3 regions of the Pradoshia sp. D12 genome follow, and region 3 is predicted to be linked to each of the others. Evidence: predicted binding sites of a transcription regulator. Region 3 holds the regulator's gene; each other region holds the start of a gene.
What was found. Region 3 encodes CtsR, which represses protease genes until heat stress. Its sites were predicted from a motif close to ATGGTCAATAAAGGTCAAACA; they were not measured.
Positions count from the first base shown of each region.

Region 1: a site for CtsR is predicted at 792-812, ahead of clpP (ATP-dependent Clp endopeptidase proteolytic subunit ClpP). Genes of this name have one in related genera too.
Region 2: a site for CtsR is predicted at 966-986, ahead of F7984_RS09910 (ATP-dependent Clp protease ATP-binding subunit). Genes of this name have one in related genera too.

Region 1 is NZ_CP044545.1:3,526,829-3,529,097, reverse strand. Features, by position in the region: gene clpP (ATP-dependent Clp endopeptidase proteolytic subunit ClpP) at 126-728, opposite strand; tRNA gene F7984_RS17030 (tRNA-Arg) at 1,025-1,096, shown strand; gene rpoN (RNA polymerase factor sigma-54) at 1,264-2,269, shown strand, end outside.
Region 2 is NZ_CP044545.1:2,063,625-2,065,893, reverse strand. Features, by position in the region: gene ppdK (pyruvate, phosphate dikinase) at 1-882, shown strand, start outside; gene F7984_RS09910 (ATP-dependent Clp protease ATP-binding subunit) at 1,097-2,269, shown strand, end outside.
Region 3 is NZ_CP044545.1:88,450-90,718, reverse strand. Features, by position in the region: gene F7984_RS00490 (protein-arginine kinase McsB) at 1-171, opposite strand, end outside; gene F7984_RS00485 (protein-arginine kinase activator protein McsA) at 168-701, opposite strand; gene F7984_RS00480 (CtsR family transcriptional regulator) at 726-1,187, opposite strand; rRNA gene rrf (5S ribosomal RNA) at 1,441-1,557, opposite strand; tRNA gene F7984_RS00470 (tRNA-Ala) at 1,561-1,636, opposite strand; tRNA gene F7984_RS00465 (tRNA-Pro) at 1,649-1,725, opposite strand; tRNA gene F7984_RS00460 (tRNA-Arg) at 1,732-1,808, opposite strand; tRNA gene F7984_RS00455 (tRNA-Leu) at 1,817-1,902, opposite strand; tRNA gene F7984_RS00450 (tRNA-Gly) at 1,917-1,991, opposite strand; tRNA gene F7984_RS00445 (tRNA-Lys) at 2,072-2,144, opposite strand; tRNA gene F7984_RS00440 (tRNA-Val) at 2,152-2,227, opposite strand; rRNA gene rrf (5S ribosomal RNA) at 2,241-2,269, opposite strand, start outside.

The DNA.
Region 1 (2,269 bases), 500 kb from region 3:
GTAAAGTGATAAACAATTAGAGAACTAAAATATTGTGAGGTAGGGGAGTAGAGGGGGATATCTACATTATTTTTTTGATAAAACAAAAGAGCTGCCGAATATCTCGACAGCTCTTAATCAGTTTATTATTTTTTATTTTCTTCTACTACATTGCGGGTGATAATTTTATCAACTAATCCGTACTCTACCGCACGTTCAGCTGTCATGAAGTTATCACGTTCTGTATCGCGAGCAATTGTTTCATAAGATTGACCAGTACGTTCAGCCAAAATTTTGTTTAAGCGCTCACGCATAAAGAGAATGCGTTTAGCAGCGATTTCAATCTCAGTCGCTTGTCCTTGAGCTCCGCCAAGTGGTTGGTGAATCATCACTTCACTGTTTGGTAACACAAAACGCTTTCCTTTTTCGCCGGCAGCAAGAAGGAATGCACCCATTGAAGCAGCCATACCGATACAGATCGTAGAAACCTTTGGTTTAATATATTGCATTGTATCGTAGATTGCCATACCAGCTGTGATGCTTCCGCCTGGGCTATTGATGTAAAGATATATATCTTTCTCTGGGTTTTCAGTTTCAAGGAACAATAATTGGGCAACGATAGAGTTGGCAACATTGTCATCAATTGCACTTCCAAGCATGATAATCCGGTCTTTTAATAAACGGGAATAAATATCGTATGCGCGTTCCCCGCGATTTGTTTGTTCAATAACTGTAGGAATTAAATTCATTTATTTTCTCCTCCTTATATGTAAAAAAATAATACATTTGGCTTTGACTTTATCATACACTTTATGGTCAATAAAGGTCAAACAAAAGACGCTTACATTACTATATGTTTTTTATTAAGGACTGATGTCTAGTTTATCTGATTGGTCTGCGCTTAATTTGCAACTGATTCTATGTATAGAAACAAAATAATCCCTGATATCCATCTTACCCAACATAAAGGCTTATAAACCTAAGGAATAGTTCTTGCAAAAAGACTTTCTCTTCCTTATAATATAATTTTGTAGGCTAACATTTTGCCCTCGTAGTTTAATGGATAGAACATAAGATTCCGGTTCTTACGATGGGGGTTCGATTCCCTCCGAGGGCGTATATAATATTGTAGGAAATGCCCCAGTGCTGAAAGTAGCTTAGCACTGGGGCATTTTTTATTTATCATATTCAATATTTTGTAAATATTCTCTCATTTTTCTTGCCCTATGACGTCCTCTTTACTACTATTAATGTAAGCGGTCTATCTTATAAGGGGGCGGGGATTTGAATGTTGAGATTGGTTTGTACCAGCAACAGAGGTTAAAGCTGACAATGACGCCGGAATTAAATCAGGCAATAAACTTACTTCAATATCCTGCAATTGAATTAGCTGCCTATATCGATGGAAAAGCGTTAGAGAATCCCTTAATTGAAATAGATGAAGATTATCCAAAAGCCTCAGGCAGAACATATGGCGATTTATCAATCAATCAAATCAGCGAGGAGACTGTTTCATTAAAATCTTATTTACGATCCCAAATTCCATTTAAAGTATTAACAGACAGGGAAGAGTGCGTTTTATTGTTTTTGATTGATTGTATCGATGAAAATGGATATTTACGTATTACCCTTGAGGAAGCTCAATCCCTTGTGGAGGTTAGTCAGGCAGAATGGGATGTTGCCTTATCTGTTTTGCAGGCATTGGAGCCGATCGGAGTGGGGGCCAGGAATTTAAGTGAATGTTTGCTCATACAGGCTAAACGTGATTATATCGATGATCTGCCGCTAGAAGAGGTTTTGGTTAATCATTTCGATATGCTCGTGAATAGAAAGTGGAAAGAGCTTGCCAAGCTGGTTGGTGTAACAATTGCAGATATACAATCTATTTTTGACTTAATACAGGCATATAACCCCAAACCTGGTTCAGCTTTTAATAGTGGTGAATTCCAATATTTCATACCGGATGTAAGTGTTTCTATTTCAAAAGGAGTACCCACTGTAAAAGTTTTATCAATGAGAAAATTTAAAACGAATGAATTTACTTCCCCTATAAATGGAAGTGATGACATAACTAAAAAGTATATGGACGAAAAGAAATTGGAGCTTAACTGGCTAAAAAAAGCTCTTGAGCAAAGAGAGCAGACTTTAAGGCGTGTTACATATGCCATCATGGAAAAGCAATCTGCCTTCTTTGATACTGGAAAAAGTGTCACCTTAAAGCCATTAACTATGAAGGAAATCGCCAAAATGGTCGATGTGCATGAGTCAACAGTAAGCAGGACGATTAGAG
Region 2 (2,269 bases), 2.0 Mb from region 3:
CAGCAAGAGGATTTTGAAGGCATTTTTGAAGCCATGCAGGGAAATCCGGTTACTATTCGCTTATTAGATCCACCATTACATGAATTCTTACCTGATAAAGAAGAATTAATCATCGAAGTGACGAAGCTTCAAATTACTGATCCTGATTCAAAGGAATTAATGAAAAAAGAGCAACTGTTAAAAAAGGTTCGTCAATTGGATGAATTTAATCCTATGCTTGGACATCGCGGTTGCCGATTAGGCATGATTCATCCAGAAATATACGGCATGCAGGCAAAAGCTATTTTCTATGCGATTGCTAACTTAATGGAGCGCGGTATTCCGGTTCAGCCTGAGATCATGATTCCGCTTGTTGGACATGTGAATGAATTGAAACAAATGCGACAATTGGTGATGGATACAGCGATTCAGGTAGAGGCAGAAACGGACAAAAAGTTCCAGTACACGATTGGTACTATGATTGAAATCCCAAGGGCAGCACTTACTGCTGATCAAATTGCCAAAGAGGCAGACTTCTTCTCATTCGGTACTAACGATTTAACCCAAACAACTTTTGGATACAGCCGTGATGATGCGGAAGGGAAGTTTTTACAAACATATATAGAAGAAAAAGTCCTGCCTGAAAACCCTTTTGCAGTGTTAGACCAAGATGGTGTAGGTAAGCTGGTCGAAATGGGAGTGAAATTGGGCAGACAAACAAAACCTGAATTAAAAACTGGCATATGCGGGGAGCATGGCGGAGAAAAAATATCAATCGACTTCTGTTATAAAGCCGGTTTAGACTATGTAAGCTGTTCGCCTTATCGTGTTCCATTGGCAAGGCTGGCAGCTGCACAGGCAACTTTGCGATATGATGATATAAAGGAAGCCGTGACTAATTAATTATTTGTTTATCTAAGAAGCGCTGTATCAGGCGCTTCCTTTTTTTATGATTAAAAAATAAACAAATGGGTATAAAATAGTTGAAAGTCAAAAAAGGTCAGAGTATAATGTAATTAAGGTCAAAGATAGTCAAAGTCAAATTGACCAATTTTCAAATGAGTTTAGTAACTGTAAAACGATAAAATAAATTTAGAATTATAAGGAGGATACATCTATGGTTTGCGAAAAATGCCAACAAAACCAAGCAACTGTACAGATGCAATTAAGGGTGAATGGACATCAGGAAAATCATCATTTGTGTTCTTCATGCTATAAAGAGGAACGCAATAAATTAGGAGCTCAAATGGGAGGAATGAATTTACATCCATTTAAGCCATTTACATTAGAATCATTTTTCAACCAGGGTAACGGAGATTCATTTATGTCAGATATGTCTGGCTCAATGGACCAGACAAATCACAACCAGCATAAACAGGTCAGAACACAAACACAGCCGCCTAATGGTGGAGGATTACTTGATCAATACGGTCGTAACTTAACTTATAATGCAAAAGCAGGACTCATTGATCCAGTGATTGGACGTGAAGAAGAGGTTAAACGTGTAATTGAGATATTGAACAGACGTACGAAAAATAATCCAGTCCTGATCGGTGAACCAGGGGTTGGTAAAACAGCGATTGCTGAAGGACTTGCGATTAAAATTGCGGAAGGGAATGTTCCCTTAAAACTAAAGGATAAAGAAGTATATCTGCTTGATGTTGCTTCCTTAGTATCCAATACTGGTATTCGTGGGCAATTTGAGGAACGGATGAAGCAGCTTATTCAAGAATTGCAAACAAGAAAAAATGTGATTCTGTTTATTGACGAAATTCATCAGCTTGTAGGTGCCGGATCTGCAGAAGGCTCCATGGATGCAGGGAATATTCTGAAACCAGCGCTTGCGCGTGGAGAGTTACAATTAGTAGGTGCAACAACATTAAATGAGTATCGTCAAATTGAAAAAGATGGGGCACTTGAAAGACGTTTCCAACCAGTAATGGTTAATGAGCCTACAACTGCAGAAGCGTTAGATATTCTAAAAGGATTAAGAGAAAGATATGAATCCTACCATTCCGTTGAATTTAGTGATGAAGTATTAGAAGCAGCGGTAGAACTGTCACACCGCTATATTCAAGATCGTTTCTTGCCGGATAAAGCCATTGACTTAATGGATGAAGCTGGTTCTAAATTGAATTTGACAATTGAAAATCAAGGTGAAGAATCAGTAAAAGAAAGATTGGCGCAAATTCACAAAGAAAAAGAACAGGCATTAAAAACAGAAGCCTATGAACAGGCTGCCAAACTTCGAGACGAAGAAGAAAAACTTGAAAATATGCTTAAAACAGGA
Region 3 (2,269 bases):
AACTTTTTTTAGTAATCTTTTGGCTTCTTCCTGTGAAAAAACGATCGGAAAGGCGACATTTTTTACGTTTCTGGCCAATCGGACTCTTGAGCTCAATACAATATCCGATTCCGGCCCTTCCTGGTTCATCCATGAGCTGATGGCATTCTCCATAAAGTGTTCAATTGTCATTTTTGTTCGCCCCCTTCTTGAGAGGCTTCAATTTCCTTCTCTAATGAACGAATCTGATCCCTGACTTCTGCAGCCTTCTCAAATTCCTCTGCCTCAACATAATCATTGATTTGAGCCTTTAAATCATTTATTTGCTTTCTTATATGTAAAGTTCCGCCAGCACGTTTAGGAATTTTTCCGTTATGATGAACATTCCCTCCATGCAATTTTCTTAATATGGATTCCAAATATGGATTGAATGTCTTATAGCACTCCGAACATCCAAACCGACCGATATTAACAAATTCACGGTATGTTAATCCACAATGGGGACATATCAGTTGATCTTCATTACTAAAGGGCGATTTAGAGTCGGCTGATTTCATACCTAATCCCATATTTAATAAACCTGCTAACAGATTATTGAATGAAAAAAAATCGCCTTTTTCTTCAGCACAATATTCACAAAGGTTTACTTCCATTTGTTTGCCGTTAACGATTTTTGTAACCTTCATCGTAGCGGGTCTTTCGTTACATTCCTGACAAAGCATTGTTTTCACCCTCTCCGTAGCAACTCATTTATACCTTAATGTCATAAACATCGCTTTTAAGATTCGCGCGCGCAATTCATCTCGTTCAGGTAAATCATAATGGAGTACAGAACGGTCCATTACACTCAACATGATTTTTGCTTCCCGTGAAGATATAACTTCTTCCTCAACTAATCTGCCAATTAAATCTTCAGAATTACTTTGAGAGATACGCTGTCCAACCAAATTACTGATTTGTTCAATTAAATGTGCTCTGTCATGGGACTGTACCCGCATTATACGAATATAACCCCCACCACCCCGTTTACTTTCTACCAGATAACCTCTTTCGATTGTAAAACGAGTATTGATCACATAATTAATTTGAGAGGGAACGCATTGGAACTTATCAGCAATTTCGCTTCTTTTTATCTCTACCAATTCTTTCTCGCTTATATCGAGAACGCTCTTCAAATAATTTTCAATAATATCGGATATATTTTTCATATAGGCTCCCCCTCTCACTGTTTTGACTTTGACTATATTTGACTATAATTATACAAAAGCATCCTCAATTTGGCAATCATTATACTTTACTCTAACTTATTATATGTATACTGCACAATTAACCTTTTTATAAAAAACCAATACTTCAATTCTACCCAAATTTCCTTTTTTAAAACCCTGAAACCTTCCTGTAAAAAGGATCTTTTTTCCCTAAAATACAAAAAAACCAGTTCAATTTGAACTGGTTTTGGCTGCCCGGCAACGTCCTACTCTCACAGGGACTCGCGTCCCAACTACCATCGGCGCTGAAGAGCTTAACTTCCGTGTTCGGAATGGAAACGGGTGTGGCCTCTTCGCCATCATTACCGGACTATGGTGGAGCCTAGCGGGATCGAACCGCTGACCTCCTGCGTGCAAAGCAGGCGCTCTCCCAGCTGAGCTAAGGCCCCAAATTTTTAAAATGGTCGGGAAGACAGGATTCGAACCTGCGACCCCTTGGTCCCAAACCAAGTGCTCTACCAAGCTGAGCTACTTCCCGATATAATGGCGCGCCCGAGAGGAGTCGAACCCCTAACCTTTTGATCCGTAGTCAAACGCTCTATCCAATTGAGCTACGGGCGCATATAGAGTGCCGAGGGCCGGTCTCGAACCGGCACGGTAGTCACCTACCGCAGGATTTTAAGTCCTGTGCGTCTGCCAATTCCGCCACCCCGGCATATAACTTGGCATTGGAGCGGAAGACGGGATTCGAACCCGCGACCCTCACCTTGGCAAGGTGATGTTCTACCACTGAACTACTTCCGCATTATACAGTAAAGCAGTGATAAGAACTTAGGCCAATGAGGTTATCGTTCCTGCTCACTCGCTTATTTATCTAAAAAAAATGAGCCATGAAGGACTCGAACCTTCGACCCTCTGATTAAAAGTCAGATGCTCTACCGACTGAGCTAATGGCTCACAATAATGGTGGAGGATGACGGGATCGAACCGCCGACCCTCTGCTTGTAAGGCAGATGCTCTCCCAGCTGAGCTAATCCTCCAATATAAAAAATAGCCCGGCAACGTCCTACTCTCACAGGGAC